One region of the Microbispora sp. CA-135349 genome, then DNA from elsewhere that is predicted to be linked to it. Evidence: riboswitches for the same ligand, from Rfam matches in the RefSeq annotation. Region 1 holds a riboswitch; each other region holds the start of a gene.
The links. A riboswitch is a leader RNA that binds a small molecule or an ion and turns the genes downstream of it on or off. The one in region 1 is predicted to bind cyclic di-AMP.
Positions count from the first base shown of each region.

Region 2: linked by a shared signal. The riboswitch ahead of ACQPZZ_RS14135 (C40 family peptidase) and the one ahead of ACQPZZ_RS25250 (CHAP domain-containing protein) in region 1 are both predicted to bind cyclic di-AMP.
Region 3: linked by a shared signal. The riboswitch ahead of ACQPZZ_RS38430 (NlpC/P60 family protein) and the one ahead of ACQPZZ_RS25250 (CHAP domain-containing protein) in region 1 are both predicted to bind cyclic di-AMP.
Region 4: linked by a shared signal. The riboswitch ahead of ACQPZZ_RS30440 (coiled-coil domain-containing protein) and the one ahead of ACQPZZ_RS25250 (CHAP domain-containing protein) in region 1 are both predicted to bind cyclic di-AMP.

Region 1 is NZ_CP192001.1:5,484,573-5,492,351, forward strand. It holds gene ACQPZZ_RS25220 (DUF4236 domain-containing protein) at 1-63, opposite strand, end outside; gene ACQPZZ_RS25225 (four-helix bundle copper-binding protein) at 246-653, shown strand; gene ACQPZZ_RS25230 (MarR family winged helix-turn-helix transcriptional regulator) at 710-1,213, shown strand; gene ACQPZZ_RS25235 (hypothetical protein) at 1,294-1,893, opposite strand; gene ACQPZZ_RS25240 (hypothetical protein) at 2,051-2,329, opposite strand; gene ACQPZZ_RS25245 (DUF305 domain-containing protein) at 2,492-3,100, shown strand; gene ACQPZZ_RS25250 (CHAP domain-containing protein) at 3,131-4,192, opposite strand; cyclic di-AMP (ydaO/yuaA leader) riboswitch at 4,360-4,502, opposite strand; gene ACQPZZ_RS25255 (AAA family ATPase) at 4,771-6,264, shown strand; gene ACQPZZ_RS25260 (tetratricopeptide repeat protein) at 6,264-7,460, shown strand; gene ACQPZZ_RS25265 (dienelactone hydrolase family protein) at 7,573-7,779, shown strand, end outside.
Region 2 is NZ_CP192001.1:3,001,317-3,009,095, reverse strand. It holds gene ACQPZZ_RS14155 (manganese catalase family protein) at 1-485, shown strand, start outside; gene ACQPZZ_RS14150 (Nramp family divalent metal transporter) at 881-2,212, shown strand; gene ACQPZZ_RS14145 (glycosyltransferase family 4 protein) at 2,272-3,381, opposite strand; gene ACQPZZ_RS14140 (hypothetical protein) at 3,490-4,383, opposite strand; gene ACQPZZ_RS14135 (C40 family peptidase) at 4,631-5,215, opposite strand; cyclic di-AMP (ydaO/yuaA leader) riboswitch at 5,290-5,443, opposite strand; gene ACQPZZ_RS14130 (C40 family peptidase) at 5,749-6,711, opposite strand; gene ACQPZZ_RS14125 (NYN domain-containing protein) at 6,847-7,779, opposite strand, start outside.
Region 3 is NZ_CP192001.1:8,336,227-8,344,005, forward strand. It holds gene ACQPZZ_RS38410 (ATP-dependent Clp protease ATP-binding subunit) at 1-824, opposite strand, end outside; gene ACQPZZ_RS38415 (histone-like nucleoid-structuring protein Lsr2) at 1,300-1,644, opposite strand; gene ACQPZZ_RS38420 (RDD family protein) at 2,940-4,283, opposite strand; gene ACQPZZ_RS38425 (amino-acid N-acetyltransferase) at 4,422-4,973, opposite strand; cyclic di-AMP (ydaO/yuaA leader) riboswitch at 5,363-5,516, shown strand; gene ACQPZZ_RS38430 (NlpC/P60 family protein) at 5,669-6,628, shown strand; gene ACQPZZ_RS38435 (LuxR C-terminal-related transcriptional regulator) at 6,710-6,958, opposite strand; gene ACQPZZ_RS38440 (winged helix-turn-helix transcriptional regulator) at 7,032-7,442, opposite strand; gene ACQPZZ_RS38445 (NADP-dependent oxidoreductase) at 7,539-7,779, shown strand, end outside.
Region 4 is NZ_CP192001.1:6,632,065-6,639,843, reverse strand. It holds gene ACQPZZ_RS30465 (M50 family metallopeptidase) at 25-1,332, shown strand; gene ACQPZZ_RS30460 (DinB family protein) at 1,370-1,882, opposite strand; gene ACQPZZ_RS30455 (histidine phosphatase family protein) at 1,923-2,357, opposite strand; gene ACQPZZ_RS30450 (hypothetical protein) at 2,500-2,928, shown strand; gene ACQPZZ_RS30445 (hypothetical protein) at 3,224-3,835, opposite strand; gene ACQPZZ_RS30440 (coiled-coil domain-containing protein) at 4,290-5,201, opposite strand; cyclic di-AMP (ydaO/yuaA leader) riboswitch at 5,236-5,374, opposite strand; gene galT (galactose-1-phosphate uridylyltransferase) at 5,445-6,503, opposite strand; gene ACQPZZ_RS30430 (DeoR/GlpR family DNA-binding transcription regulator) at 6,613-7,452, opposite strand; gene ACQPZZ_RS30425 (50S ribosomal protein bL37) at 7,671-7,748, shown strand; gene ACQPZZ_RS30420 (TIGR03086 family metal-binding protein) at 7,757-7,779, opposite strand, start outside.

The sequences.
Region 1 (7,779 bases):
CCAGCCCATGACTTCTCCAAGGTTGTCCGTGCCTCCGCGACTACCCGCAAAGACGATCAGCACACCGGATCAGCTCCGTTTACGACCGTGCCGATGGGTATGGGCTGGGAATGGCCCGAGCTTTCGGGCCGCCAGGAACGTGCCGGGAATCCCGAACGGGCGCGAAGGTTCACGGTCCCCGCCGCGTCCGCGGGTTCCGTGCCTGCCCGCGAAGATGCCCGCCCGAGACCGGAAGGAGTGACGCCATGGGACACGCCGGAGTGATGCTGGAGACCTATCCCGCCGATCTCGGCGGTGTGGACAGGCAGGTGCTGGCCAACTGCATCGAGGCCTGCTTCGACTGCGCGCAGACCTGTACGGCCTGCGCGGACGCCTGCCTGAGCGAGCACGCGGTGGCGGAGCTCGTGCGTTGCATCCGCACCAACCTCGACTGCGCCGACATCTGCGCGACGACGGGCCGGGTGCTGTCCAGGCACACGGGCTACGACGCGGACCTGACGCGGGCCCAGTTGGAGGCGTGCGCGCAGGCCTGCCGCAGCTGCGGCGACGAGTGCGGTATGCACGCCCACGTACACGAACACTGCCGGGTGTGCGCCGAGGCATGCCGGCGCTGCGCCCAGGCGTGCAACGAGCTGCTGGCCGCGCTCGGCTGAGCGTTTGCCCGATGCGATGACGTACCGGTGAGAGAGACCGTGTAAAAACGGTTCCTATGGCAGAAGAAGGGGACGACGAGCCGACCGGCGACGACCTCGAGGCCGTCACCGCCGCCGTGCTCACCGCCTCGCGTGTGCTCGTCGCGATCTCCGCGCGGTCTCTCGCCGCCGCTGAGGACAGGGTCACCCTGCCCCAGTTCCGCATGTTGCTGGTTGTGGGACAGGGCCAGACCAAGCTGGTGACGCTGGCCGACAGGCTCGGTGTGAATCCGTCGACCGCCATGCGCATGGCCGACCGCCTCGCCGTCGCCGGTCTGATGAAGCGCGAGGTCAATCCGCACAACCGGCGGGAGACGCTGCTGCGGCTGACCGACAACGGACGGCGGATCGTGGACGAGGTAACGGCCCGGCGCAAGAAGGAGATCACCGCGATCCTCACGCGGATGCCGGCGGCCCAGCGGCGGGCCCTCATCGTCGCGATGCGGGAGTTCAACGACGCGGCGGGCGAACCGCCCGCCCGCATCGCCTTCCCGCTGGGGTGGCCCGGCCCGTCCTCCTGATCGCCGTGTCGGGCGGGCCCTCGGCGTCGCGAACCCTCGCGGGCGGCCCGGCAGCGGGGCCACAGCAGGTCAGCAGCGGATCAGCAGCCGGAGGCGGCGCAGGCCCCGGGGATGAGCCCGGGGGCTCCGTCGGCGCCCGAGGGCACCTCACCCCGGTCCTGGCCGGCACCGCCCTTCGGGGCACCGCCCGTCTTGCCCGACGAGCCGGTCCCGGCCCGGCCCGCTCCGGCGCTCTTGCGACCGGACGAGCCCCCGCCCGAGGAGCCGGAGGCGGTGTCCGCGCCTCCTCCGGCGGATGCCTGCGCTCCACCGGAGCCGTCTCCGCCGGACCCGATCGCGCCCTGGTCCGACGAGCCCTGGTCCGGCGAGCCCTGCGCGTCCTGTCCGTCCCCCGCAGCGGCGTCGTCACCGGAGGAACCGGCGGAGCCGGCGGTATCGCCGTCCTGTGCGGGGGCCGCCGACTGCTGCGTGCCGCCCGCGGCGGGCGGACCCAACGGGTCCGAGCCGCTGGCGAGCGCGTAACCCGCTCCCCCGGCGGCCAGCACGGCGACCAGGGCCGCGGCGGCGATGATGAGGGGTTTTCTGTTCTTCGGCCTGGTCGCCGGCTCCTCCTGACTGGAGAGGACTTCCTGCCGGAACCGATCATCCTGGCTCGTCTGCGAGGGGACGTGCCCGTGCATGTGAGACAACTCCCAGCGGTCGTTTCGGGGGAAAGCTCCACGGCTTCCGCGGGTGGCTGCCCACCTTAGCCCCACTGGTGACCAAATCTCACAAAGAGCACCAAACAATCATGAATTCCCCAGGGTTTCCTCTGGTCCGGGCACGCCCCGCACCAGCTCAGCGGCTGTGCGTCGCGGCGCTGTGGCAGTCGGTGTACGTGTAGGGGTTGTCGAGAATCTCCGTTTCGGGGATGTCGGGGTTCATCCCCTTCTGCCACGCCTCCTCGCCCAGCGTCACACGCAGATACTCGACGGTCCGCTCCACCTCGCGGCGGGCCGCGGCGAGGTCCACGCCGACAAGGCGGTGCTCGTGCTTCACCACGCGACCGTTCACGAGCACCGTGTGCACGTCGCCGCGCCGCGCCTGGAACGCGACATGCTCGTACGGATCGAGCACAGGCGGGGAGCACCCGCCGGACGGGGTACGACGGGCAAGGGGCGGGCACATCCGCCTTGACGCAGGTTCGGCGGGCGCCGCCGCGGGCGAGGGGCCCGTTTCGCCCGGCGGGCGGGGACGCCACCGATTCACGCCGAGAGCGCGAGAGTGGAGGTGCCTGCCATGAGGGGACGCGCTCTGCCGGCGGCCCTGCTGGCGGCCGGTCTGCTGACCGGCGGCGCGCGGGGCGCCGCTCTCGCCGCGACGACCCCGGTTCAGACGCCGACACCGACGCCGACACCGGCTGCACCGGTCGGCACGACTCTCGCCACCGATCACAACGAGCAGGACGTCATGTTCGCCCGGATGATGATCCCGCACCATCGTCAGGCGGTGGAGATGGCGAAACTGGCCGAGGGACGGGCGTCGGACCCCCGGGTCGTGCGGCTCGCGGAGCGGATCGAAACCGCCCAGGCCCCCGAGATCCGGACGATGAGCGGCTGGCTCACGGCCTGGGGCGAGCCGGTGCCCGGCGAGAGCCCCGCGCCGGCGCACCAGCACGCCATGCCCGGCATGATGTCCCCCGAGGAGATGCGCCGTCTCGAAGGGCTGTCCGGCCGGGCCTTCGACCGGGAGTTCCTCTCGATGATGATCCGGCACCACGAGGGCGCGGTCACCATGGCGCGGGACGAGCTGCGCGGCGGGGTCTACGAGCCGGCCCGGCGGCTGGCGGCGTCCGTCGTGTCCACGCAGTCGGCCGAGATCACGGAGATGAAGCGCCTGCGGGGATGAGGCGGACGACGTGGGCGGCCGCCGACGGTGTCAGACGGTGCTCGGGCGACGGGCGCCGTCTCCCCCTCCGAGTGCCGGAGCGCCGGACGCCGCCGCATCGACGAACGCCGCATTGACGGGGGCCACATCGACTGACGCCGGACCGCCGGACGCCACATTGACGGGCGCTGGATTCACGGACGCCCGCGCGGACGGGCGAGCGGCCTGCGTCGTGGCCCCCACCGTGGCACGCGCCGTGGCCCCCACCGTGGCCCCCACCGTGGCACGCGCCGTGGCCTGCGCCGTGGCCCGTCCGGGACCACGTTTGCGGTGCCGTCCGCCGGAGGTCGCCGCCGCGGCCTTGACCCGGAGCCCGGTGACGGCGGTGGAGACGACCGCGAACAGCAGGCCGGCCGGCAGGACGGCGTCGCCGGGCGACCACACGACGCCGGGGGACTGCCCCTGCGTGGCCGCCAAGTTCCTGATGGTGAGCCCCACCGCACCCGGGACGCTCGCGTGCACCGCCGCCACGGGCTGGATCGTCACCGGCGCCTTCGGCGTGACCTTGACCTTGCGCGGCAGGCCGTACCCGACGATCTTGCTTTTGTCGCGTACCTTGCGCTTCAGCCACACGCCGTCGACGTTGCCCTCGATCGTGTGGACCTTTCCGTGGACGACCTTCTCGACCACGCCCACGTGGTCGATGTCTCGGATCTTCTTGGACCCCGACCAGTCGAAGAAGACCACGGCGCCCGGCTCGGGCGTGCCGCTCCACGCGTCGTGCTCCTTGAACCACTTGGCGTGCCGTGTGGTCAGCGCGAACTCGCCGACGCGGTCCTGTACGCCGGCCTGGTCCGCCGCCCAGGAGACGAACATGTCGCACCAGGGGGCGGTCTTGAAGTCGGGGTCCTTGGCGATGGTGTCGGCGTACCATTCGCCGAACTTCGTGTGTTTCCCGGCTCGTTCGCGGTAGCCCAGTTCCGGGCGGACGGCGTCGAGCAGCTGTCGTGCTATCGGATCGGTGGAAATCGCGGGCTCCTCATGGCGCGCTTCGAGACATGACGAACCGGCCCGCGGGCGTGACGGCAGGGCGGCATCACCACGTGACGGCACGGCGGCCGGAAGACACGGCCGCGGCGGGGCGGGATCAGAAACGGGAGACGTGGCAGCCCGTCACGGGCGCGCCATCACCCCGGAAGCCTGGAGACGTTCCAGGGCGGGCATGTGGACCGGGTGACGGACCCGGACCGGGTGGGCAGGTGGAGCGGACACTCCACGCGCTCTCCTCTCCTTGGCCGCCTACCGGGTTAGCTGACGGGTTCGGGCCAGGAGTAGCCCTACCGGATGGTCCGGATTCACCCCAGAAAAGGTGGGTCCCCGGTTCCCGGGATCGATGACGTCCGGGATTCGGCGGTCGCCGGTCGTCCTCGGGTTGAGGACCGCTCACCGGCGTGACACACGGGAAGCTTAGTAGATAACAAGTAAGACACGGCCAAAAACCCGGCAAACAGCCCGATTCCTGCTGCGGTCGGCCGAAGTTTCCCGCAGGTCCCCACGGTCGCGGGCAATCAACCGTGAGATGCGCCACAGGGGGCGCCGACGGCCGGGCGGGGCCTGTAGAGATCACCGCTGTCCGACCACGTGGGTAGCCTTACGGTCATTTCGGATCGACCTACAGAAGGGACCGGGCAGTGCTGGACGACGCCGGACTCCAGGCCCTCCGGGAGGCGGCGCGGCTGTCTCCGGACAACCTCCCCCTACGGCGGCACCTCGCCGGGCAGCTCCTGGCCAAGGGGTATCTCGCCGACGCCGAGGCCGAGTACCGGGCCGCGCTCCTGCTGTCGCCCAGGGACCCGGACGTGGTCGCCGGTCTGGCGGAGGCCTTCGTCCGGCAGAGCTCCTACGGCGCCGCGCTGTCGGCGCTTCAGCCACTCCTGGCCGAGCCCGGTTTCCCGCCGCGGATCGGGCTGCTCGCCGCCAGGGCGCTGCTGGGCGAGGGTGACGTGCCGGGCGCGGCGCGCCGCTACCACGACGCGGTCTCCCGCGATCCGTCGCTGTCCGACCCCGGCCTGGCCGCCCGGCTGGAGCCGCAGCCGGCCACGCCGTACCAGACCCAGACACAGCAGAACCAGGCGCAGCAGCCACAGGCGCAGCAGGCACAGACACATCAGCCACAGGCGCAGCCCGGCACGCCGTACGCGCCGGGGCCGCCACCCGGCCCGGCGTACCCCCCACCCGCGTACCCCGCACCGGCGCACGACGGCGACGTGGAGGTCCAGCGCTCCGGTGTCACCTTCGCCGACGTGGCGGGAATGGAGGCGGTCAAGGAGGCGCTGCGGATGAAGCTCCTGCTCCCCGTCCAGCAGCCCGAGCTGTTCGCCGCGTTCGGCAAGCGGGCGGGCGGCGGAGTGCTGCTGTACGGCCCTCCCGGCGCGGGCAAGACCCACCTGGCGAGGGCGGCGGCGGGAGAGCTCGGCGCGTCGTTCATCGACGTCGGCCTGGCCGACATCCTGGACATGTACATCGGGTCCAGCGAGCGCAACCTGCACGCCACGTTCGAGATGGCCCGGCGCAACCGGCCGTGCGTGCTCTTCTTCGACGAGGTCGACGCGCTGGCCGCGCGCCGCTCGGACATGCGCCAGGCGCACACCCGCCAGCTGGTCAACCAGTTCCTCGCCGAGCTCGACGGCGTGGACGAGAACGCCAACGACGGCGTCCTGGTGCTGGCGGCCACCAACGCGCCCTGGTACATCGACGTCGCGTTCCGGCGGCCCGGCCGGTTCGACCAGCTGGTGTTCGTGCCGCCGCCCGACGCCGCGGCCCGCGCCGCCATCCTGCGCATCCTCTGCCGCGACAAGCCGCTGGCCGAGATGGACTACGACGCCGTGGCCCGGGTGACGGACGGGTTCGTCGGGGCGGACCTCAAGGGCGTCGTCGACCGCGCGGTGGAAACCAAGCTGCATCAGTCGATCAGCGCGGGCCGGCCCATCCCCCTGTCCACACCCGACCTGCTGGCCGCGGCCCAGGCGGTGCGGCCCACGGCCGTACGCGAGTGGCTGACCACCGCGCGCAACTACGTCCTGCACGCCAACGACTCCGGCGCCTGGGACGAGCTGATGCCCTGGATCAACGGCACATCCAACGGCGCGTTCGGCGGCAAGAAGGGCGGCAAGGGCAGGTGGTGATGGCCGCGGCGCCGCTTGAGCGGGCGCGCACGCTGCTCACGCTGAACCGCCCGGCGGAGGCCGAACGGGAACTGCGCGGCCTGCTCGCCCGGGAGCCCGAGAACGTCGACGGGCACGCCTTCCTCTCCGTGGCGCTGACGCAGCAGCACAGGGCGTCCGAGGGGATCGGCGAGGCCACCGAGGCCGTGCGGCTCGCGCCCGACCACTGGTTTCCCCACTACGTCGCCGGGCACGCGTACCACCGGGCGGGGCGACCGCACGAGGCCGTCGCCGCCGCGCGGGCGTGCCTGGCGCTGTCCCCCGAGCACGCGCCGGCGTGGGAGCTGCTCGCCCGGGCGCACGTCTCCCTCGAGCAGTGGCCGCAGGCGGCCGACGCGGCGGGTCGGGGGCTCGCCGTCGCTCCGGAGGACGTCGACCTGGCCGGCATCCTCGCGGTGGCCCTCACCATGCTCGGCGACGCCCTCCGGGCGAAGGAGGCGGCCGCGCGCGCCGTCGGGCTGGATCCCGAGAGCGCGACGGCCCATCTGGCGTACGGGCGGGCGCAGCTCGCCTTCGGCGCGCCGGCCGAGGCGGCCCGCGCGTTCCGCGAGGTGCTCCGCCTCGACCCCGGGTTCGACCAGGCCAGGGACCTGCTGGTGGCGGCGTTGAAGCGGCGCAACCCCGTCTACCGCGTGCTCGCGCGCCTTCGCGGCACGTTCTCCGGTGGATGGCGGATGGTGTTCCTGCTGCCGGCCGTGCCGCCGCTCATCGCCGTCTTCGTCCTCATCGCGCTGCTGCACTGGGCGGCCTGGGTCGCCGAGGCGGTCACCACCCTGCGCCTGGCCCGGGCCAGGGCCACCAGGCTGCTCTTCGACATCAGGGAGGCGAGAGTGGCGGCGCTGTGCTGCTGCCTGCCCGCCGCGGGTGCGGCGCTGCTCGTGGCCGGCGTGGCGACCGGCGGGGAGGCGCCCGCGGTGGCGGGCGCCGCCGTCATGGCCCTGGTCACCCCCGTGCAGGAGGCGGCGCACACGAGCGCGCCCCGCGGCCGCATCGTGCTGTACGGCTGGTCGGGCCTTTTGGGGCTGGCCGCCGTCCTGTCGGCGATCGCGTCCCTCCCCACCGTCGCGCTGCTCACGGCGTACGCCGGGGTGGCCTCCATCTGGGTGGCGGCGGGCGTGCGGCGCCTGTTCGGGACGGGTGCGGCGCACGCGCTCTGACCGGCCCGGGGCGATTGCTTAGTTAGTCAAAGCAAGCATTATCGTGGCCCTCCTGGACCCGCCGCCGGAGGCGACCGGCTCGTGCGGGAGCGTGATCACAGGTGGAGGGACTATGACCGACGCGATGTGGGCCGGCACGGTCGCCGTGACCGGGCACGAAGGCGCCGGCCTCGAAGCGTACGCGGCCCGGCCGCTCGGCTCCGCCCCGCACGGCGGGGTCGTGGTGATTCATCACATGCCCGGCTACGACGAGGCCACCAAGGAGATCGTCCGCAGGTTCGCGGCGAACGGCTACGCCGCGATCTGCCCGAATCTGTAC
Region 2 (7,779 bases), 2.5 Mb from region 1:
TGCTCGCGGACTTCCAGGCGAACGTCGCCGCCGAGGCGCACGGCAGGCTGCAGACCGCCCGGCTGTACCACATGACCGACGACCGGGGCGTGAAGGACATGCTGAAGTTCAACCTCGCCCGCGACACCCTGCACCAGAACCTGTGGCTGAAGGCCATCGAGGAACTGCGGACGGACGGCCTGGAGGACGTCGTGGTGCCCAACGCGCTGTTCGACGAGGAGCACGCCGAGCACGCGGAGACGATCTGGGACGTGTCCGACGGCACCGAGGCCCAGGCGGGCGGCTGGGCGAGCGGGCCGCAGCCCGACGGCCGCCACCGGTTCGCCTATCTCCTCAACCCCGAGCCGCTCGGGGATCCCGCCATGGCCCCGCCGCCGGACCCGAAGCTGTACGACACCTACGACGGCAGCATGGGCGAGCCGAAGGGCCCCGCCCTCGGCACCGAAGTGGGGCCCGTGGGGAAGCTCAAGGACAAGCTCACCTGACCGGCTCCGCCGAGGCGTGAGCGAACGCGGAGGCCGGTCGGGCACCGGCCCTCCGCTCCGGCCGCTCATCTCACCCCCGGAGCCCGCACGGGCCCGCGTGCCGCGCCCGGTGGGCCTGAAGGCCGCCCCGGCGGGGCGCTTGTTCCACGACCGCCTGCCCCGATGGCCGCGCCGATCGTCGGCCCGCGGCACCGCGCCGCGCCATGCCTGTGGGCCGCACGGCGTCACCCTGTGGGCCGCACGGCGTCACCCTGTGGGCCGCACGGCGTCACCCTGTGGGCCGCACCGCGCCACGCCTGTGGGCCGCACGGCGCCACGCCCCAGCACGGCGGGCCGCGACCGCCATGCCGCGAGGCCGCCGCCTCCCGTCCAGACCTGTTTCCTGTGAGGCTTTCGTGCTCGACTCCCGCCGTCCCGTGAACGGGCCCGCGCCCGCCGATCCCGCCGCCGCCGTCCCCGCCACCGCCCATCCCACGGCCGATGCCACCGCGCTTCCCACCACCGCGGATCCCGCCGCGCGGCGGTCGTCGCCGGGCCGCCTGGCGCGGCTGGCCGGCCTGTGCGGCCCCGCCTTCGTCGTCTCCGTGGCGTACGTCGACCCCGGCAACTTCGCGACCAACATGTCGGGCGGCGCCCAGTACGGCACCATGCTGCTGTGGGTGATCGCCGTCGCGAACGTGCTGGCCATGTTCGTGCAGGCGCTGTCGGCCAAGCTCGGCATCGCCACCGGCCGCAACCTTCCGGAGCTGTGCCGGGACACCCTGCCGCGCCGGGTGAGCCTGCCGCTGTGGGTGCAGGCCGAGCTGGTCGCCGCCGCCACCGATCTGGCCGAGTTCATCGGCGGCGCGATCGCCCTGAACCTGCTGTTCGGTGTGCCGCTGCTGCCCGCCGCCGCGATCACGGCCGTCGTCTCCTCGCTGCTGCTGATGCTCGCGCCGCGCGGGCGGCGCAGGTTCGAGGCGACCGTCACGGCGATGCTCGCCGTGGTCCTGGCCGGTTTCGCCTACCAGGTGCTGCTGTCGGGGTCGCTCGCGGGTGTGGCGGGCGGTTTCGTGCCCCGCCTGGCCGGCACCGACAGCCTGCTGCTGGCCACCGGGATCATCGGGGCGACCGTCATGCCCCACGTCGTCTACCTGCACTCGGCCCTCACCCAGCACCAGGGCGGGCACGGGGAGGCGGCGCGCAGGGAGGCCGTGCGCGCCAGCCGGATGGACATCGCCGTCGCCCTCGGCACCGCCGGGCTGGTGAACATGGCGATGCTGACCGTCGCCGCCGCCACGTTCGGAGGCGGCGATCCCGGCAGCCTGCAGGCCATCCACGCCGGTCTCGGGCAGGTCCTCGGCCCCGGGGCGGCCGTCGCGTTCGCGCTCGCCCTGCTCGCCTCCGGACTGGCCTCCTCCAGCGTGGGGACCTACGCCGGGCAGGTGATCATGGCTGGGTTCCTGCGCCGCAGCGTGCCGCTCCTGGCGCGGCGCCTGGTCACGATCATCCCGGCCATGGCGGTCCTGGTCGCAGGGGTGGATCCCACCCGGGCGCTCGTCCTGAGTCAGGTCGCGCTGTCGTTCGGCATCCCGTTCGCCCTGGTGCCGCTCGTGGCGTTCACCGGCAGCAGGAAGCTGATGGGCGACCTCGTCAACCGCCGCCTCACCACCGTCGCCGGCGTCGTCGTCGCCGCCGTGATCAGCGCGCTGAACGGCTTCCTGCTGGTGGAGGTGTTCACCGGCTGAGGTGGCCTTCCTTCACCGAATCCTCCGGAGGAAGCCCGGTCCGCAGCCGGGAAACGAAGTCAAAGCAGTGCGGCGAACCGGGTCGCGACGAGGTCCCAGCGCCACTCCTCCTCGATCCAGGCCCGGCCCCGCTCGCCCATCGCCCGGGCGCGGGCCGGGTCGGCCAGCAGATCGCACAGCGCCCGGGCCACCGCCGTGTGCGACGTGCCGTCGACCACCAGGCCCGTCTCGCCGTGCCGTACGGCGTCGGGGGCGCCTCCGGAGGACCCGGCGACCACCGGCAGCCCGGTGGCCGACGCCTCCAGGTAGACGATGCCGAGGCCCTCGACGTCCAGGCCCCCGAACCTGCTGCGGCAGGGCATGGCGAACACGTCGCCCGCGTCGTAGTAGGCCGGGAGGGACGCCCAGGGGACGGACCCGGTGACGACCACCGAGCCGCGCAGGCCGGCCCGGGCGACCGTCCGCTCCAGCGACCGTCGTGACGGGCCGCCGCCGACCAGGAGCAGGGCCGCGCCGGGGACGCGCCGCAGGACGAGCGGCCAGGCCCGCAGCAGCACGTCCTGGCCCTTGCGCGGCACCAGCCGCGAGACGCACACGACGACCGGGCGGTCTCCCAGGCCGAGCGACGCGCGGACCCGGTCGCCGCCCGCTCCCGGGCGGAAGGCTGTGGTGTCCACCCCCGGCGCGAGCCGTACCAGCCTGGATGCGGGAACGGCCCGCGCGATCCGGCGGCGGGTGTACTCGCCTAGGTAGGTCACGACGTCGGCCCCCGCGCCGATGCGGCCCAGCAGGGCGCGCGCCCCCGGCAGGCGGGCCCACGACGCCTCGTGCCCGTGGGTGAGCATGACGATCCGGCCCGCGCCGGCGGCGCGCAGGGCGGGGGCGAGCAGCCCCAGCGGCGCCGCCGCGCCGAAGACGACGGTCGCGCCGTCCTCGACCAGCGCCGCCGCCCTGCTCGCCACCGAGCGCGTCGGCAGCATCAGCGAGGAGGGATGACGGACCACCTCGTACGGCTGGCGGGCGTCGAACTCCTCGCAGCCCTTCCAGCACGGGGCGTACACGACCACGGAGCCGGGCGGCCTGCGCGAGGCGAGGCCGTGCACGAACGCCTGGATGCCGCCCGGTCTGGGCGGGAAGTCGTTCGTGATGATCAGCGTCCGCTTCGTCATCCTCACCCCCGCTGCCGGCGTGGCCGGGCGGTCCGCCCGCGCGCCGCCCGAGAACGCATTGTCGCAGCCGCGGCCTCGCCGTCGCCCTGTGAAAACGCCCTGTGGTGATCAGGACGGGGCGAGCTGCTCGCGCGTGTAGGACCGCCATTCGCGGGTCAGGCCTTCGGCGGTCAGCCCGAGCACTTCGCGCAGGGCCGCGCCGATCTCCTCGCGCGACGCGGCGCGGTAGAGCGCGACCAGGCTCCGCTCGCCGAACCGGACGGCGATGTAGCGGCAGGCCAGCCACGCCTCCTCATACGCCTGGGCGGGCCTGGCGGCGAAGTCGGCGGACCCCGGCAGATTGTGCAGCGCCGCCTTCCCCGCGGCCACGTCGGCGGCCAGCTCGGCGGCGATCGTCCGGACCGGCAGGCCGCTGTCCAGATAGCCGACATAGTCGGCGAAGCCCTCCATGAGCCACATCGGCACGGCGCGGGGGCCGGCGGTCGCGACGTGCGTCAGCTCGTGGGTCACGACCACCAGACGGCCGGTCGCGGTCAGGCGGGCGAACGCGGCCGGCTGCACGATCACCCGGCCGGCCGTGGCGACGGCCGCCAGATCGTCCACCTTCGCCGGCGCGGCCAGCACGGCCGCCTGCTCCTCGGTGCGCGGCACGAGGACAACCGCGCCCTCGTGCCCCCGGCCGTGGTTCCCCCAGACCCTCGACACCGTACGGTCCGCCTCGCCGGCCACCGCGGCGATCCCGGCGATCAGCGACCCGGGCGATCCGACGACGACGACGCGCTCGCCGCGGACGACGGAGGCGCCGGTCCACATGTCCGGATGCTCCCGCACGGCGGCGCGGGCACGCGTCAGCAGGGGACGCAGCGGGTCGGGCGGGGCCGCGGCGGCAGGCCCGGCCAGCAGCACGGCCAGCGCGACGGCGACGGCCGCCGTGCGGCGGAGACGGAACCTGTGGGGCGGGTCTGCGGGGTGGCGCCGATCGGCCCGCGCAGGCGCCGCCACGCTCCCGGGCACCGCGGAGGCCTCGCCGGGCGCCGCCCGCGGAGCCGTCCGCTCTGGCGAGGGGACTGCCGGGTCCATCCGGCAGGGGGACATCTCAGCCGGACAAGGCAGGAGACCGTCCCCTTCAGGGGATGGAGGAGTCACGCCGTGCATGCTAACCAGCACATGTCACGGCCCCGCCCACCTCGGCGAGGTGGGCGGGGCCGTAGGGACGGCGCCGGTCGAGGGGGCTGGTGACCGGTGCCCGTCAGACGCCCGGACGGACGGCACCGACGAAGGTGCTCCTCCGGTAGGCGTCCAGCTTGTCGATCCGGACCCGCGTGCCGGTGTGCGGAGCGTGGATCATCTTGCCGTGCCCGACGTACATGCCGACGTGGCCGCCGCCGCTCGTGAAGATCAGGTCACCGGGCTCGAAGTGACCCCAGGACACCTTCTTCCTGACCGCGCTGCGGATGGACCACGTCGTGCGCGGCAGCCGTACGCCCGCCTGGCGCCAGGCGTACTGGACCAGGCCCGAGCAGTCGAACGCGCCCGGTCCCGTGGCGCCGTAGCGGTAGGGGTCGCCGATCTGCTTCTTGGCGGCCTTGACCGCGCGCTCGGCCTTGACCTGCTGGAGCACGCCCCTGCCGATCTTCCGCTTGGCGGCGCGTTGCCTGGTCTGCTGCTTCTTCACGGCGGCCTTGCGAGCGGTGGTGCCGGTGCTCGCCTTCGTGTCCGTCTTCGTGGTCGTCTTCGCGGCGGTCTTCGCCGCTGTGTCCGTCTTGACGACCGTGACCGTCACCGTGTCGGCCGCCGCCGGCTGCGCACCGGCGACCCCTACGGATGCCGTCAAAGCGGCACCCCCAAGGGCAATTCGGGCAAGACGGGACAGACTAGCGGGGGTGGTAGACAGGATCTCTCCTCGGGTCTTCCGCTCACGCCTACCGGGTTAGCTGACGGGTTCGGGCGGGGAAGTCGCCCTACGGCGCGCGACGCGCCGATTCACCCCGGACCTTCGGTGAAGGTCGATGGTTCCCCGGCTCCGTGCCTCCTGACTGCACGGACTCGGCATGCCACCGGCGCCGGGGGGATCCCGCGAAGGGGAGAGTGGTGAAGGGCGCCGATGACGGTGGATGACTGCGCGACCGGCCGGCCGGACCGGGCTCGCGACGGCGAGGCGTGCTCGCCGCGGCCCAGAAGCTACCGAGGACCCGCCGCGTTCGGCAAAGCCCTCCCGCCGCGTAAAGATCAGATAACGAAGGTCACCAAGAAGAAACGGCAGCGTACCCGCAGGGCGAAAGGGCTAAATGTGACTCTGCTCACAATCCTGGCAACGAGCGGCGAATCCGGTCACAGCAGCCACAAAAAGCACAGAAGTCGCGGACGTCAGGGGCGGACGGCGCCGATCGCGTGATACTCGGCAAGTGTGACAATCTTCACAACATCGCCGGTCTGCGGGGCGTGGACGACCTTGCCGTCACCGGCGTAGATGCCGACATGCCCGTACCCGGCGTGCCAGAGCAGGTCTCCCGGCTGGAGCTCGTCCAGCGAGACCCGGCGGCTCGCCCCCCAGGCCCACTGCTCGTAGCTGGTCCGGGGCAGGGTCACCCCGGCCGCCGCCCAGGCGCCCTGCACGAGCCCTGAGCAGTCCCATCCGTCCGGTCCGGTGCCCCCGTAGCGGTACGGCTTGCCGACCTGCTTGTAGGCGAACTGGAGAGCCGCGAGCGCGTTGCCGGACGCGGGCCCGGTGTAGACGACGCCGGGGCTGTTGGGGTTGCCGGGGTTGAACGTCCCGAGTGAGCGCAGGAGCTTCATCTGCTCCCTGACGAGCTTGTCGACCTTCTCCTTCTCGCCGGCGAGCTCGCCCCTGACGTCGGTGGCCTCCTTGTAGAGCGCCTTGCTCCGGTCGCGGCGGTCCTTGAGGTCCTTGATGGCGCTCTCGTACTCCTTGAGCCGCCCGGCACGCTCGGCGGAGATGTGGTTGAGCGTCGCGAGGCCGCTGAGCATCGCGTCGGGGTCGCCGCCGGAGAAGACGCCGCCCAACGACCCCATGTCGCCGACCTGGTAGCTGTTGACGGCCATCGTGACCAGCCCGGAGCGGAGCGCCTCCACCCGGACGTTCTGCTTCTTGTAGTCGCCGTTGATCGCGAGGTACTTCTCCCTCGCCTTCTTCCACTTCTCGTTGGCCGCGTTGTAGCGGTCCACGATCGTGTCGGCCTGCTTGTTGAGCTTGCTCAGCTTCGCCTTGGCCTGCGCGACCGTGGGCTTCGGATCCGCCTGCGCGCCCGTCACCGGCGTCAGCAGGACCACCGTGGCCAAACCGGCGGCCACCGGCACACGCCCTCGCACTGAGCCCCCTCTTGGATCAACGAAACCTGCGGCGCGACTCTATCTAGGCGATCATGAAGTCTCAACCTATTCGCAGGTATTCGCGGCAGTCATCACGCGCGGCGACGACGCCGGAGCGGAGCGTGCGCACGTCGTTCAGCTTCGGCCGAGCCGGCGCAGCAGGAGGAGCGAGGGCACCGGCCGGGCGCCCATCCGGCGCACCGACTCGGCCACCTCCCGGTCGGAGGAGACCACCGCGATGGCCCGCCCCGGCGGCTCCGCCCGCACCAGCGTGCGGATGAGGTCGTCGGCGATCTCCCCGGGCGGGCTGAACACCACCCGCACCCCGCGGGGCGCGGACACCTGGACGGGCCCGTTCAGCTCGGCGCCGTCGAAGACGCAGGTCACCTCCGCCCGCGTCTGCACGGCGAGCCCGCCGAGCCCGGTCAGCAGCCGGGCCCGCTGGTCGGCGAGGGTCAGCGACGGGTAACCGGTCTTGGTCACGTTGTAGCCGTCCACAACCAGGTGCAGGTGGGGGATGGCCAGAAGCTGGTCGAGGAGCTGGGGGTCGTCGTTGGCCAGCGCCCGCGCGGGCACGGCCGTCACCCCCGGCTCACCCGGCACCACCGCGTTCACGTAGTCGGCCGGCCTGCTGATCGTCGTGGGCAGCCCGAGCTCCTTGCGCAGCCCCGCGGCGGCGTCCTGGAGCGCGTCCAGCAGCACCCGCACCCGGGCGTCCTCGATGCTGCGGCCCTCGCGGGCGGCCCTGCGGCTGGTCTCCAGCTGGCGCTCGGCGTCCGCCAGGCGATCCCTGAGCCTGCGCAGCTCGGTCTCCGCCGCGCCGTTGGCGTTCGCGGCCTTGGCCCGCGCCTCGGCCGTCTCGGCCTCCAGCTCCGCCGCCCTGGCCTCGGCGGCCTTGACTCGCTCACGGGCGTCGTGAAGCTTGCGCCGCAGGTCGGAGTTCTCCGCGCGGGCCGCTTTGAGCTGCTCGCGCACCCGGTCGATCTCCTCCTTGGCGGAGGCACGCTGCGCCGCGAGTTGCTCGCGCAGCCGCGTCTCCGCCTGCTCCCGCTGAGTGCCCGCCGCCGC
Region 3 (7,779 bases), 2.9 Mb from region 1:
CGCGTACGGATCTCCTTGAGCACCTTCTTCAGGCGCTCTTCGAAGTCGCCGCGGTATCGCGAACCGGCCACCAGCGCACCCAGGTCCAGGGTGTACAGCTGCTTGTCCTTCAGCGTCTCGGGCACCTCACCCTTGACGATCTTCTGCGACAGGCCCTCCACCACGGCGGTCTTGCCCACACCGGGCTCACCCACCAGCACCGGGTTGTTCTTCGTCCGGCGGGACAACACCTGCATGACCCGCTCGATCTCCTTGTCCCGGCCGATCACCGGGTCGAGCTTGCCCTCCCGCGCGGCCTGGGTCAGATTGCGCCCGAACTGGTCCAGCACAAGCGAGGTCGACGGCGCCGACTCCTGCGGCCCGCCCGCCGCCGCCGGCTCCTTGCCCTGATACCCGTGCAGCAACTGGATGACCTGCTGACGCACCCTGTTCAGATCAGCGCCCAGCTTCACCAGCACCTGCGCCGCGACACCCTCACCCTCCCGGATCAACCCCAGAAGAATGTGCTCGGTGCCGATGTAGTTGTGCCCGAGCTGCAACGCCTCGCGCAGCGACAGCTCAAGAACCTTCTTGGCCCGCGGCGTGAAGGGGATGTGTCCCGACGGCGCCGACTGCCCCTGGCCGATGATCTCCTCGACCTGCTGGCGCACCCCCTCGAGACTGATCCCAAGACTCTCCAGAGCCTTGGCCGCCACACCCTCGCCCTCATGAATCAGACCAAGAAGAATGTGCTCAGTGCCGATGTAGTTGTGGTTGAGCATCCGAGCCTCTTCTTGGGCCAGGACGACAACCCGCCGCGCACGGTCGGTGAACCTCTCGAACATCTCGTCGCTCCTCACAGAGCGGTCAGGCGAGCACGGGAGATCCGGCCCGTCGTTCCGCATGGTAGCCCCGGCCCAGCGACCCGCTCCTTGGCAGAAGGGTTCCCCAAGCGAAGGGCGTTCATGCTCTATCCAACCCCCTGCCGGGGGTGACATGTTCCCGATACGCCGCAAGCGAACGAGGTTTTAAGGGAGCGCAAACACAATCGCGCGGTTATGCGATCGTCAGGTCCTCCGACGACCGCATAACCGCGCGATCAAGGGTGAAGTCAGGAAGCGTCCAGCAGATCTCGCCGTAGCGGGGATCGTCCAGGTGGATGCGTCTCGCAAGGCTGGAGGAGGAGCCAATAGCGGACCTATTGGCGATCTTCCCGGACCCGCGGAGTTTGCGCGCCCGGGAGTAATCCCCACGGGCAGGCGACAACGCGGCGAGACACCGCCTGGACGACCGATAGGCGGAAGATCTGAGGAACACCGCCTAGTGCGCGTCCTCGTACGCTTGGACGATCGAGGCGGCAATACGACCGCGCTCACTCACGGGGTGTCCGTGAGCCTTCGCCCAGGCGCGGATCTCCGCACTCTTCTCGCGGGTCATGGCTCGCTGCCCCCCGCCGCCCGCACCGCGACGACGCCCACGGGCCTGCCCGCTGTCCGCGCGCCGAGCGCTGCTGACGAAAGGCGACAGGGCGTCGCGAAGCCGCTTCGCGTTGCCGTCGCTCAGGTCAATCTCATATGACGTGCCGTCAATCGCGAAGGTGACCGTCTCATTGGCCTCGCCGCCATCGAGATCGTCGATGAGAATCACCTGCGTGTGCTTGGCCATCCGGCAATCCTTTCGCAGCCCATAGTTTGATTCGTCAGCCAAACATATACCCGGTTTCCCCTGGCTGACAATTCAAGATTGCGGATTCTCAGGAACCTCTGAGTCCGGTGACTTCTCGCGTGGCTCCCGTGTCGTGCCGAGGCCGGCCGCGTCGGAACGTACCAACTTTACGATGCCGTAGACGACCGCACCGGCGACGACCACGGAAGGTATCAAGGCGGACAATACCTCTGTCATTCTGCCTCGCTCGTGCCGGGGGTGCCATTGGGTGCACCCGACGAAATTCCGAGGACGTGGCAAGGCTGCCGGCCTCTAGCGTGGGCCGGGCGCCCCGATACGACCATAGCGCCGGGAGGGACCAGACGTGCCTTCCGGGGTGCCCCTGGAGGGCCGGGGTAATCCTCGTCTCTCCAGCGGCCTTACCGGATGCACTCGAAATCGTACCCAAAATGCCGACCCGGGCGGTCACCGATCCCCGCCGTCCCGCCCTTTCCTCCGACCGCGCACTTCCGGCGCGACGGCGGCAGGCCGGGCCGCGCATCCTCGGGTTCACGCAGGCCCATGCCGCAGCCGCAGGTGACCGGCTCGCCGACCAGGACGAACACGTACGGGCGGGCGAGCGCGAAGCGGCAAACAGGCCCTCTGGAAAAGGCCGGACGGGGGACGTACGACCGTTGTAGAGCCCGGTGAAACGAGGAGCCCGCGTCACGACAGCCGGATCTTCACAAGGGGCACGAGACCCTTCTCGTACGGCACGCACGCCTTGTGAGGATATACGCGCAAGCAGATCGCCATGGCCCGGAAGCCTCGTAAAAAGAGAGGACCGGCCGGTTCGATCAAGATCGACGAGCGGCGGCCTGAAGATCGAAAAAGGAGCGGGACACAATCACGCGGACGTCCCCGGCGGCCCGGCGTCCGAGTTTCGCCCGGCCAAACGATGCCCCGCATTCCACGGACGCCGCCTGCGCCGCGTAGAGCGGGCGGGCATCCGGGAGCACCATAAGGGCCCGTGCGGCTCCATACGGCCCCATAAGCGTCCCTGGCGGTTCCTTAAGCCGTCCGTGGGCGGATATGGCCCGGACGGGGGCGGGAAGGCGAACCTTAAGGATTGGCGCCGGGGGGCGGTCTCACGGTCATTGGGCACCTCTCGGGGACGGTGAACCCAAGCATGGCATGCCCGGGCGGCCCCGCATGGATTTTCCGTCACAGCCGGATGCCGGCGGCTGGAGGACGCCATAGCGATCGCATACAAAAACGGGGCCGATGGTCGGTTCCATCGGCCCCGTCCGCAGTCGTTACTTGACCTTGACCACCACGGTGCGGGCGACCTTGTCATGCAGCGCCTGGTGCAGCGGCTTGTCCCACAGCAGCCACAGCGCATTCACCAACGCGAAGACGCCCGCCAGATACTCGATGAGAGGAATCCAGCGCACCAACTGCGGCCCCCACATCACGCCGGCGCGCTTGGCGACGACGTCGGTGGGCAGGCCGCCGTCGAGAGTGCCGCCGATCGGGACGACCTTGATCCCCATCGCGATCTTTCCGAGCGTCTGCCCGCGCGAGCGCAGCATGAGGAACTCGTAGCCGACCATCACGAGCCCGCTCAGGATCGAGACGAGCAGTGTGGCGAGGAAGAGGCCGCTGGCCTCGGTGACGGCCCCGGTACTCAGGTTGATGCTGGCCGAGGAGTAGACGACCGCGAAGATCACACCGTTGAGGATCAGGAAGGGGATTCCCACGATGACGCCGTCGATCAGGCGGGCGACCAGGCGCTGCCACCACTCCGCGAGCGGAGCCGGGGCGCCGGGCGGAATCGGCCCCGCGGCCGCGTACGGGTGGCCGAAGCCGGGCTGGCCATAGCCCTGCTGGCCGTACTGCTGCCCGTAACCCTGCTGCGGATCCGGCTGCGCGTACTGCTGCTGGCCGTACCCCTGCTGGGCGTACTGCTGCTGCGCGTAGCCCTGCTGCTGGCCGTAACCGCTCTGGGACGACTGGCCGTACTGCTGCTGGGCCTGCTGGCTGTAGTCCTGCTGCTGGCTGTAGTCCTGCTGCTGGCCGTAACCGCCCTGGGACGACTGGCCGTACTGCTGCTGGGCCTGCTGGCCGTAGTCCTGCTGCTGGCCGTAGCCACCCTGGGACGACTGGCCGTACTGCTGCTGGCCCTGCTGGGCGCCGTAGCCCTGCTGACCGTAGTCCTGCTGGCCGTAACCGGGCTGCTGGCCGTAACCCTGCTGCTGGCTCTGCTGGGCGCCGTAGCCCTGCTGACCGTAGTCCTGCTGCTGACCGTAGTCCTGCTGCTGGCCGTAACCGGGCTGCTGGCCGTAACCGGGCTGCTGGCCGTAGCCCTGCTGCTGGCCCTGCTGGGCGCCGTAGCCCTGCTGACCGTACTGCTGCTGGCCGTACCCCTGCTGGGGGTACTGCTGCTGCCCGTAGCCCTGCTGCTGGCCGTAACCGCCCTGGGCGGGGTCATAGCCGGGCTGCTGCTGCGGGCCCGTCTGCCCGGGCTGGCGATAGCTGACGACCGTGACGTCGGGGTCGTAGTCCTGGGCGGGTCTGTCCGTGCCGTACCCGGGGCTCGATGACGGCGGTGGCGTTCCGTCCGACTCGTCCTGGGGGTACGGCGGCTGTCCGGTGCTCACCGTGTCACCTCGTTTCGAAGACGCATGCGCCGCACGTCTGTAGCACACGCTGATATTGCTAAAAGTAGCGACAGGTGTATCAACAGTCACCTTTGCAGGGGCCGACAATCGGCGTCAAAGATCACAAACCGGCGTTCATCAATGGCGATCGAGGTGCAGCAGCATTCGGGTGTTCCCCAGCGTGTTCGGCTTGACGTGCTCCAAGTCGAGGAACTCGGCGACGCCCTCGTCGTACGACGCGAGCAGTTCCGCGTACACCTCGGGGGAGACCGGGGTGCCCTGAATGGGCCTGAAACCGTGCCGGGCGAAGAACTCGACCGCGAAGGTGAGGCAGAAGACCCTCCGCACACCGAGGTCCCTGGCGGTCTCGATGAGCGCCGCGACGATTTGATGGCCGATTCCCCCGCGGCGCGCCGCGGGATCCACCGCCACGGTCCTGATCTCGGCCAGGTCCTCCCACAGCACGTGCAGCGCGCCGCAGCCGACGACCTGACCGCCGATCTCGGCCACCCAGAACTCCTGGACGTCCTCGTACAGCGTCACCGTGCTCTTCTTGAGCAGACGGGGACCGACTCCCGAGTACGCGTCGACAAGGCGCCGGATGGCCCGGACGTCGGGCGTCCTGGCCCGGCGCACCGTCACGGCGGTGGCGCCCTCTCCGGTGGGCGTCTGCGCGGCGACCTGCTCCATGAGCGGCCAGCCTAGCCGGACCACGGGCGATCCTCACCGTCGGCGTCCAGCGGCATCACGGATAACGGTCATACCCAAATGCCACACTCGACATGGGGCCTGACTGTACGTAGCCGCCAGGATACGGACGGACGACCCGCCCGCTCGGCGGCAGCAGTTCCGGTTCGTCCCATTTTTCCCGCGAGCCCCAGCAGCCAATACAAAGACTCAGATGCGCTCAAACCCAGGTGAACACGGACGTACCAGTGCCGAACTCGTGACCCGGTTGTGATCAATCGGTTGTCAAACGTAGACGGGTTTCGGAGTTCTGGTTGAGCAAGAACTCGCCGTGCACTATCGTCCTGCGACGATGCCGGTCATCGTGCACGCTCACGGCGGCCGGGCGCCGAGTCTTCGAAGCACCGCGTGCGGAGGGGAGCCGGGGACCCAACTGCAGGATCAGGATCGGTTCGATCTCAGATCGTCAAGGGGTGAATCCGTCAAGGTAGGGCTACTCCGGCCCGAACCCGTCAGCTAACCCGGTAGGCGCTCAGTAGCGCCCCGCCGAGCGGTCCCGTCCCGATGACGCGGGCCCGCCCCGGGGCGCATGTGGGAGAGGAGCTCGGTTGCGCATGCGTGGAGGACGGTCGGCGGGCAGGCACGCCCGCGGCCGACAGTCCGGATCCGGCACGGCCGGTCCGGGTGCAATCCGCCGGTTGGCGTTCGTCGGCGTCGCGCTCACCGCGATCACGTTCGGCGCCCCGGTGGTCCGCGCCACCGCCGACCCGAAGCCGAGCCTCAAGGAGCTCACGGAGCAGGTCGAGAGCCTCTACACCGAGATCGAGAGCCTCACCGAGCAGTACAACGGCGAGCGCGTGCGCCTGAAGGCGGCCGAGCGGTCCGCCGAGCTCGCCAAGAAGAACCTCGCCAAGAGCGAGGCCGAGCTGGAGGTCCGCCGGCAGAAGGCGAGCGCTCTCGCACAGCACTCCTACATGACCAACGGGCTCGGCGGCGCCCTCGCGCTCATCGGCGGCGACGGCGACCCCAGGGACTACCTGGACCAGGCCACCACGACGTACGCCCTGGAGCTGCAGGGAAGCCAGGAGGTCGCGGAGGTCACCAAGGCCATGGACGCCGCCGCGCGGGCCAGGCAGAGCGCCTCCGCCCGGCAGGCCGAGGTCAAGAAACTGCTCACCGGCCTCGACTCCCGGCGTGACAAGATCACTAAGTTGATCAAGAAGACCGAGAGCAGCCTCTACCGGCAGGTCTCCCGGACGGTCGGCAGCGAGACGCGCAGCAGGATGTCGTTCCCCATCGTGGGCGACGGCAAGGCGGCCCAGGCGGCGCGCTGGGCGCTCAGGCAGCAGCTCAAGCCGTACGTGTGGGGCGCCGAGGGGCCCGGCTCCTTCGACTGCTCGGGTCTGGTCATGGCGGCCTACCAGGCCGTCGGCGTCAGCCTGCCGCACTACACCGGCGACCAGTGGACGGCGGGCACGCACATCTCCCGTGACCAGCTTCGCCCCGGCGACCTGGTGTTCTTCTACTCCGACCTGCACCACGTGGGCATCTACATCGGCGGCGGCTACATGATCCACGCGCCGCGCACGGGAGACGTCATCCACATCGCGAGGATCGCCGGGCGGCCGTTCGCGGGAGCGGTGCGGGTCGCCGACTGAGTCGTCCCGAACCGAGGGCGTGGGGTGGAACCGGGTCGCCGACGGAGTCGTCCCGAAGCGAGGGCGTGGGGCGGAACGCGGTCAGATGAGACGGCGGCGTGCCGCCCAGGCGACGGCCTCGATCGCGGTCGCGACGCCGATCCGGTCGCAGATGCCCCGCAGCCGGCGCCGCACGGTGCGGCCGCTGACATCGAGACTGCGGCCCACGCGATCGGCTGTCACACCCTTGGCCAGCTCCGCGAGGAGAAGCAGGTCCTCTTCGGTGAGACCGGCACGGTCAAGGTCCGAGGCGGGATTGCCACCTCGGTAGACGACCTCGGGAACACCCATCGTCCGCCCTCCCCCACGACGATGATTCGTCGGCCCACCCTTCAGGGACGGTAAACGCCTGCCACGAAGGTCGTCAAGGTGCGGAGTCGGCCCGCCGGTCGTACGTCTCCCGGGCCGCCTCGACATCCTCCATGTGGACCTCGGCCCAGTTCTTGATCGCTTTCAGCAGCGGCATGAGACTTTCACCCAGGGGCGTGAGCCGGTAGTCGACCCGGACCGGCACCGCGGGAGTGACCGTGCGGGAGACGAGGCCGTCGCGTTCCATCGTCCGCAGCGTCTGCGTGAGCATCTTCTGGCTGACGCCCGCGATCGTCCTCGCCAGTTCGCTGAAGCGCCGCGGGCCGTCGGCGAGCGCGGTGAGCGCCAGGCTCACCCACTTGTCGCTGAGCGCGTCGAGCAGCTGCCGCGACGGGCAGGCCGCGACGTACGCGTTGTACCGCCGGCGCGCCTCTTCCCGCTGCTCGGCCGCCGTCTGCGTGGGCATGTCTTTCCTCCGCGTCACTTACGCACTTTTAGGTGCCTACTTACCAGAAGAGAGTAGGCCTCCCTACGCTCCTTGGCACACCGGAAGGAGGAACTCATGAGAGCACTGGTGGCACGGGACGGAACCGTGGGGATCGTCGACGCGGCCGAGCCGGAGCCGGGGCCGGGACAGGTGCGGATCAGGGTCGAGGCGGCCGCCGTGAACCCCGTCGACCTGCTCACGGCCGCGGGCACCCTCGCCGACAACGGGCTCATGCCGCATCTGGAGACGCACGCCCTGGGATGGGACGTGGCGGGCGTGGTCGACCGGGTCGGTCCGGGAGTGACGGGCGTGCAGC
Region 4 (7,779 bases), 1.1 Mb from region 1:
TCTCCGACTCGGGGGTACGCGCTGATGGGCTGGCTCTCTGTGGCCGGGTTCGTGATTTTCTTCGTCGGTCTGCTGCTCTCGATCGCGCTTCACGAGATCGGGCACCTCGTGCCCGCCAAGCTCTTCGGTGTCCGGGTGACCCAGTACATGGTCGGTTTCGGCCCGACCATGTGGTCGCGCAGGCGGGGCGAGACCGAGTACGGCGTGAAGTGGATCCCCCTCGGCGGCTACATCCGCATGATCGGCATGCTCCCGCCGCGTCCCTCCGACGAGCCCGGCAAGCTGCGCAGCGTCTCCACCGGTCCCTGGCAGGGCCTCATCGAGAACGCGCGGGCGGTCGCCTCGGAGGAGATCCGGCCGGGTGACGAGAACCGGGTCTTCTACCGGAAGCCCTGGTGGCAGAAGGTCATCGTCATGACCGGCGGCCCGGCGATGAACTTCGTGCTCGCGTTCGTGCTGTTCGCCGTCGTGATGATGGGGTTCGGGGTGCAAGAGCAGACCCCGGTCGTGTCCTCGGTGTCCAAGTGCGCCATCCCGGCCGCTCAGGCGGAGCAGCACCGCGACTGCAGGGAGAACGATCCGCTGACGCCCGCCGCGAAGGCCGGCCTGCGTCCCGGCGACCGCATCGTCGCCATCGGCGGCGCCCCGGTCACCAACTGGGAGAAGGCTCAGGGCCTGATCCGGCAGCACGGCGCGGGCGCGACGACGCTCGGCATCGAGCGGGGCGGGCGGCGGATCGACGTGCGGATCGATCTGATCGCGCAGGACATGCCCTCGCTGACCGACCCCGGCAAGGTCGACAAGAACGTCGGCTTCCTGGGCGTGAGCCCGACCACCGTCGTCGAGAAGAAGGGCCCCGGCTACGTCGTCGGGCAGATGTGGGACCTCACCGAGCGCACCGCCGTCGCGATGGTCAACATTCCCAAGAAGATGGTCGGCGTGTGGAACGCCGCGTTCTCGGGCGGGAAGCGCGACCCGAACGGGCCGATCGGCATCGTCGGGGCGGGCCGGATCGGCGGGGAGATCGCCGCATTGGACATTCCGGTCGAGAACAAGATTGAGATCTTCATCCGCCTGCTGGCCGGGATCAACCTCGCGGTGGGCGTGTTCAACCTGATTCCGCTGCTGCCACTCGACGGCGGGCACATCGCGGGCGGGCTGTGGGAAGGCCTGAAGCGGGCTCTCGCGCGGGTGCGCCGCCGGCCCGTCCCCGGTTACGTGGACGTGGCCAAGGCGCTCCCGCTGACGTACGTCGTGGCGGCCCTGCTGGTCGTGATGGGAGGCCTTCTCATCTACGCCGACCTCGTCAACCCGGTCCGCCTGTCCGGCTGAGCCGTGCCTGTCCGGCTGGGCTCCGCCGGCAGCCGGGCTACTCGCCGGTCACGCCGTCGATGCGCTCACGCAGCAGGTCGGCGTGTCCGTTGTGGCGGGCGTACTCCTCGATCATGTGGCACATGATCCAGCGCAGCGAGTTGTGGCGGCCGTCGCGGGTCGGGGTCCGCGCGATCACGTCCAGGTCGGCGCAGGCCGCTTCGGCCGCCCGTGCGTGCTTGATCTCCTCGCGCCAGGTCGCGAAGGCCTCCTCCGCGGACGCGGTGTCCACGTTGTCGAACTCGCCGTCGGGGTCGTCGTCGCTGTAGTAGATGCCGTCCAGGTCCTCGCCGTTCAGCCGCCGCCGGAACCAGGATCGCTCGACGTCGGCCATGTGCCGTACGAGGCCGAGCAGCGACATGCTGGAGGGCGGCACCGAACGCAGCCGGAGCTGTTCCTCCGTGAGGCCCTCACACTTCACCGCGAGGGTCTCGCGATGCCAGTCCAGCCAGGCGCGCAGCATGGTGCGCTCGTCCGCGGTGACAGGGGGATCGATACGTGTGTCGGTCATCAGGGCATCCTGCCCGGCCGGCGGCGCGTAGTCACCTCAATTAGAACCCGCCGGCCAGGAGGTTCCCGGCCGTGATTCGAGCAGGACGAGGCGCGAAACGAGGACTCCGGCCGGTTCGAGCCCGGCCTGCCGAGCTGCTGCAATAAACGCCGGTGATCGGCTCGCCGGCGAGAACCCGGGCCGCCACGGCCGCCTGCTCACGCCCGCGTGCCGTCAGAGGCGCCGCAGGAACAGCCCCGGCAAGACCGGCGGTGACGTTCTCGGATTCGGCATGGCGCAGACACCAGACGCGCACCCCATCGCTGATCACCGCACGGGCCCGATCACGAGAATTCCCGCCTCTGCTCTCCTCGCGTGCCGGCGCTCGATCGAACGACGCCCGGCCCGTCGGTCGGCTGCCGGTGAGAGATCTCCGTTCACGCAAGGACAATAGCTCGATCCGCACGAGCGCCGAGAACAAGTTGACCGGGTTCATTGGTGAAGGGCGGAACGTGACCGGCTTGACTCGAATATGTATGAATTTCCTACTTGGACTTGTTCATAAGTGGCAATCGAGTAAGAATCAGTTCAGCCTTCAACTACTTGGTCGGAGGGTTACTGCACGGATGAGGAGAGGCATGAAGCGCACCATCCCCGTTCTCGCCGTCACCGCCGGCGTCCTCGGCGCCACGCTCACCGGCATCGGTCCCGCGTCCGCAGCCCCCACAGTCGACTGCTCCACCGGCGGGTACACGCGGGTTGTGAATAGTTACGTCCCCACCAACGTCGAGCGGCCGGCGGTGGACGGTCACAGCTACAACATCGGCGGTTCGTTGGCGTACACGTACGAGGTCTGCCTCGACATCCCGGACACCTCGACATTCACGATCGAGGTGCGGATCTGGAATAACGGAACGCAGAGCGTGTTCGTGGACGACCGGCCCGGGGACAAGGTCTTCCGCTACTCGATCGGCGCCAACAGCTTCTGGCAGGTCTACGGCACGATGACCGGGCCCGGCAGCACCTACATCTACTACACCTGGAACGAGAAGCAGCTCCCGGCCTGACCCGGAACGGGCCGGCCGCCTCGCTCGGCGAGGGGGCCGGCCCAGAAGCGGCTGAGAAGTCCGGCAGAGGCCTGGAACCGGCGGTTCGGTACATCGAGATCTGATCCGTCCCCCTGAAGCTTCCGCGCCTGCCGGCGCATCACCCGTGCGATCGGGAGCCGGACACCATGGGGGCAACTCCGCGGCCTGCTCGGGCGTGTGCTGGTGGGTGCCGGTGTGAAGGGCTGTGAGGTCCTGTTGCTGTGCTTCGCTGCCGTGCCTCACGTGCCGGAAGCTCGGCGGAGGCGATGCAGGGTCAGGACAACACAACTCTGGCGTCCGGCGGCAGGCCGAAAGTTCTGCGCGCCTCAGGGTAGATGCTGTTTTCCATGTCCCACCCGGCGCCGGCCAGCTCTATTGCCCGGGGTGCGCCCTCCGGGGAAAACAGAGCGCGCGTCGAAGACGCGTACTCGGCGCCGTCCGCCGGCTCATCGACGTGCCGCACGGCGAAGCGTCCGTTCACCGACTCCATCGTCAACAGCAGCGGCACGCAATAGCCGGTGCCGCTGACGAGCTTGTCACCTGAGCGGGCCAACTCCTCGCACCGGGCCACAAGTCCGACCAGAAGGCGAGCATCTTTCCGGCGAACCTCGATGAGGTCCTCCTCGCAGAACATACGGGGATGCAAGACCGACTGGGCAGCGGCCAGATAGTTGCCTTCGTTGCGGACGGGGTCTGTCTCCAGAAAGTGGTCAGCCGTTGCCGTGAGCGCCGTACGCGTCGAAGAATCGACCGAGATGACCTGTTCTGAGGCGGTGCCCGGCAAATCCGGCCCGGACAGCCGCGGGATCAACACGACGCCTCCGGCGACCGCGACAACCAGTACGACGATCGCCCACGCAAGCGGTCGTCTGCTCAGGCGCGTCACGGGCCTCTCTCACGATCATCAAGCTGAAACACCGGAATCGTAGCTCCTTGACGGTTCTGTCCGCCTATATCACCCATAATGATCCCTGCTCTCGTTCGTTGTCGTCGCGTGCCGGCGTTTCCCACCGTCATGTGCCTCCAAAGTGTCCCGGCCCGCACATACAATCCGGACGTGTCGGACTCCCGCATTCGCCGCCGCGCTTTGATGCGTCTCGCTCTGTGGTGGGCTGCTGGTTACGTCGCTACAGCGGGAGCGCACCTCTTCGCCGACAAGGCGTCCCTCGCGGACTCCTTACTGACGAGCACGGGTACGTTGATCTTCGTCGTTCCATTCGGCATCGTCATATGGTGGCCCGAATTACGCGGCCGAGAGCCTGATGAAAAAGGCCGTTCCTCCGGCGGAGACGCTGGAGATCACACGTCGTAGGTCTGATCCGCCCTGCTGGCCTGCGGGCTCAGTACATCGAGATGTGGACGTGGTCGTAATGGTTGGCGGTGATGCCGCCGCGGTCGGACATGGTCCGCCAGCCCGGATGGCCGAGGTTGTAGATGCGCTGCTGCCAGATCACGTACATGACGCCGAGTTTCGGTCCGTTCTTGATGGCCCAGGCGGCGAGGCTGTCGCCGAGCGCCTTCATCTCGGGGGAGGGCATGGCGCCGCCCGAGCTCATCATGAAGTCGCAGGCGCGCCCCAGGGGATGCTCGCCGCTGTCCTCGGCGCGGTAGCAGCCGACCGGGAACCGCAGATCGAAGTACTTGCCGACCTCGGCCCGCATGAGCCGCATCCGGGGCGTGATGTTGTCGGAGCCGCCGGGCAGTTCCGGCGCCCACGAACCACCCGACCGCTTGCCCGGGGCGACGGGGATCAGGGCGTCGAGCTTGTCCTTGATCTCGTCGATGAGATCCTCGGCGTCCTCGCGCTGTCCGGCGACCTCGGCGGCCTGCGACTTGAGCTGTTCGGTCAGCGTCTCGGCGGCCTCGGCGGCCCGTTGCCGTTCGGCGCGCACCTGGTCGAAGCGCGTGAGCCTGGCGGCCTGCTCCTCCTTGAGCTGGTAGTTCAGCGCGGCGGTGTTCATGTCGGGCAGCACCATCGCGCTCTCGGCCTGGTAGCGCAGCCCCGCCATCTGCCGCACGGCGTCCCTGGCGGCGCTGTAGTCGGCCTCCGCCTTGGCCAGCCGGCCGCGCGCCGCCTTCTCCTCGACGCGGGCCTTGGCGAGTGCGACACGTTTGGCGTTGTAGTCGCCGATCAGCCGGTCGACCTTCTTCCGCAGGTCCGACAGTTCTTTCTTGAGCTGCTTCTCCGTCGGTCTGGGATCGGCGGCGCCCGGAACGGCCGCGCCGAACACGAAGACGGCGGCGCTGAGCACGCCGGCAGCCAGGGGGAACGCGCGGGGCAGAGCCCACTCCTCTCCATCCGCCGACCGGGTTAGCTGACGGGTTCGGGCTGGAGGAGCCCGGGCAGGCGACTGCCTTGACCCCAGGTGCGTGGTTGGGTCCCCGGTTCCCGGGCGGGGCGCCCGGGATTAGGCCTACCGGCTGTGACAACCGGTGCCAGGGATACTAGTGGTAAAGAAACAGCGCTTGCCACCCAAGTCGCAACCATCCGGAGATCAAGCCGTTACCACCTCGCGGAGCATCCGGGCGGCCTCCTCCGGGAGCACGTCGTTGACGAAGGCGCCCATGGCGCTCTCCGACCCGGCGAGATACTTCAGCTTGTTCGGCGCGCGCCGGATCGTGAAGAGCTGGAGGTGGAGGTAGGCCATGTCGCGCCGGAAGACGACCGGCGCCTGATGCCAGGCCGCGACGTACGGCATGACGACGCCGAACAGCCCGTCCAGGCGGCGCAGCACCTCGATGTAGAGCGGAGCGAAGGCCGACCGTTCCTCCGGCGACAGGGCGGGGATGTCGGGCACCTGACGGTGCGGGTAGAGGTGCACCTCGAACGGGTAGCGCGCGGCGGCAGGGACGAAGGCGGTCCAGTGCTCGTTGGCGGCCACCACCCGCGGTCCTCTCCGCTCCGCGGCCAGAACGTCCGCGAACAGGTTGCCGCCCTGGTGGCGGGCGGCGGCGTCCAGCATCTGGCGCGTGCGCGGCGTGACGTACGGATAGGCGTAGATCTGGCCGTGGGGGTGCGGCAGCGTGATGCCGATCTCGGCGCCGCGGTTCTCGAAGCAGAAGACCTGCTCCACGCCGGGCAGCGAGGACAGCTCGGCCGTGCGGTCGGCCCACGCCTCGACGACCAGCTCGGCCTGCTCGTCGCTCAGGGAGCTGAACGACGCGTCGTGGTCGGAGGTGAAGCAGACCACCTCACAACGCCCGATCCCCGGCCGCACCTCGCTGAGGCCGCCCACCTGCTCGTACGCGCCCGTGTTCAAGCTGAACGACGGGAAACGGTTCTCGAACACCGCCACCTCGTACGGCGAGGGGATCTCCGAGCCGGGATGGCCCGGGCAGAGCGGGCATTCGTCGGCGGACGGCAGATGGGTGCGGGTCTGGCGGTGGCGGGCGACGGCCACCCACTCGTCCATCAGCGGGTCGTAGCGCAGTTCGGAGGCGAGCGGACGCGGCGGCAGGTCCCGGGGGTCGGCGGCGCTGTGATCGGCGTCGTCACGCCGGTCGAAGTAGATCAGCTCACGGCCGTCGGCGAGATGGGTGATGGTGCGCTTCAAGAGCGGTCTCCAGCTTCACGGTGCGGTGTCGGTGTCCCGGTGGTGTCGGTGTCGCAACCTGCTGCCGGGCGTCCGGTGAGCGTGTCCGGTGTCGTGGTTCGGCCCGGTGTCACAGTGCGGTCTCCAGCTCGGTTCCCCCGGTCTCACCGGTCTCACCGGTCTCCCCGATTTCGCCGGACGGATCGGCGAGGAGGAGCTCGCCGGCGTTCTCCGACAACGCGGTGCGTGCCTCCTCGGGCAGGCTCACGTCGCTCACGACCACGTTGGCCTCGCCGAGAGCGGCGATCGTGCTGATACCGATCGTTCCCCACTTGGTGTGGTCGGCCAGGACCACGAGCTGCTGGGCGGCCGCGACCAGGGCGCGGTCGGTCTCCGCCTCCAGCAGGTTGGGCGTGGTGAAGCCGGCCCGGACGCTCATCCCGTGCACTCCGAGCATGAGCGTGTCGACGTTCAGGGAACGGACCGCCGCCACGGCCACCGGGCCGACCAGGGCGTCGGACGGGGTACGGACGCCTCCCACGAGCACCACGGTCTGGTCGGGCCGACCGGCGCGGTGGAAGACGTCGGCCACCTGGACGGAGTTGGTGATAACGGTCAGTTCGGGCACGTCCACCAGGTGGTGGGCCAGTGTCCAGGTGGTGGTCCCGGCCGACAGGGCGACGGAGCTGCCCGGCCGCACGAGCATGGCGGCCCTGCGGGCGATGGCCTCCTTCTCGGCCTGCTGCCGGACCGACTTGACCGCGAAACCCGGCTCCTCCGTCGAGCCGGTGCCGGTGGCGGTCGCCCCGCCGTGCACCTTGACGATCAGGCCGCGCTCCGCGAGGACCTCCAGGTCGCGGCGGATCGTCATGTCCGAGACCCCGAGGTCGCGTACGAGCTGCGCGACGCGCACCCCGCCGGTTCTGCGCACCCTCTCCAGGATCGCCTGCTGCCGTTGCTGGGCCAGCATCCACCACTCCTGTCAACAGATTCAAACAAATTATGCCCCAGGCGCGTTGGGGCATGTTGAGTTGGGGTCCCGGTAGCCAGTGGGGCCGTTCCTCGGCCTCGCGATGCATCCGTCCGGCCGAGAGCTCGCGCGGCAAATGATCACGAGCGCATCCCTTGCCGCTCGCGGCGCGGGGGAGGACAGTGAGCGAAAGCCGTACTCGACGGAAGGCGGTCGTCATGGGCAGACGCGCACGCAAGTCGAAGGCACGCAAGAAGAAGAAGGCCAACCACGGCAGGCGGCCCACGGGACGGTAGACCCGTTCCTAGGGGTTCCTCCCCCAGGCGG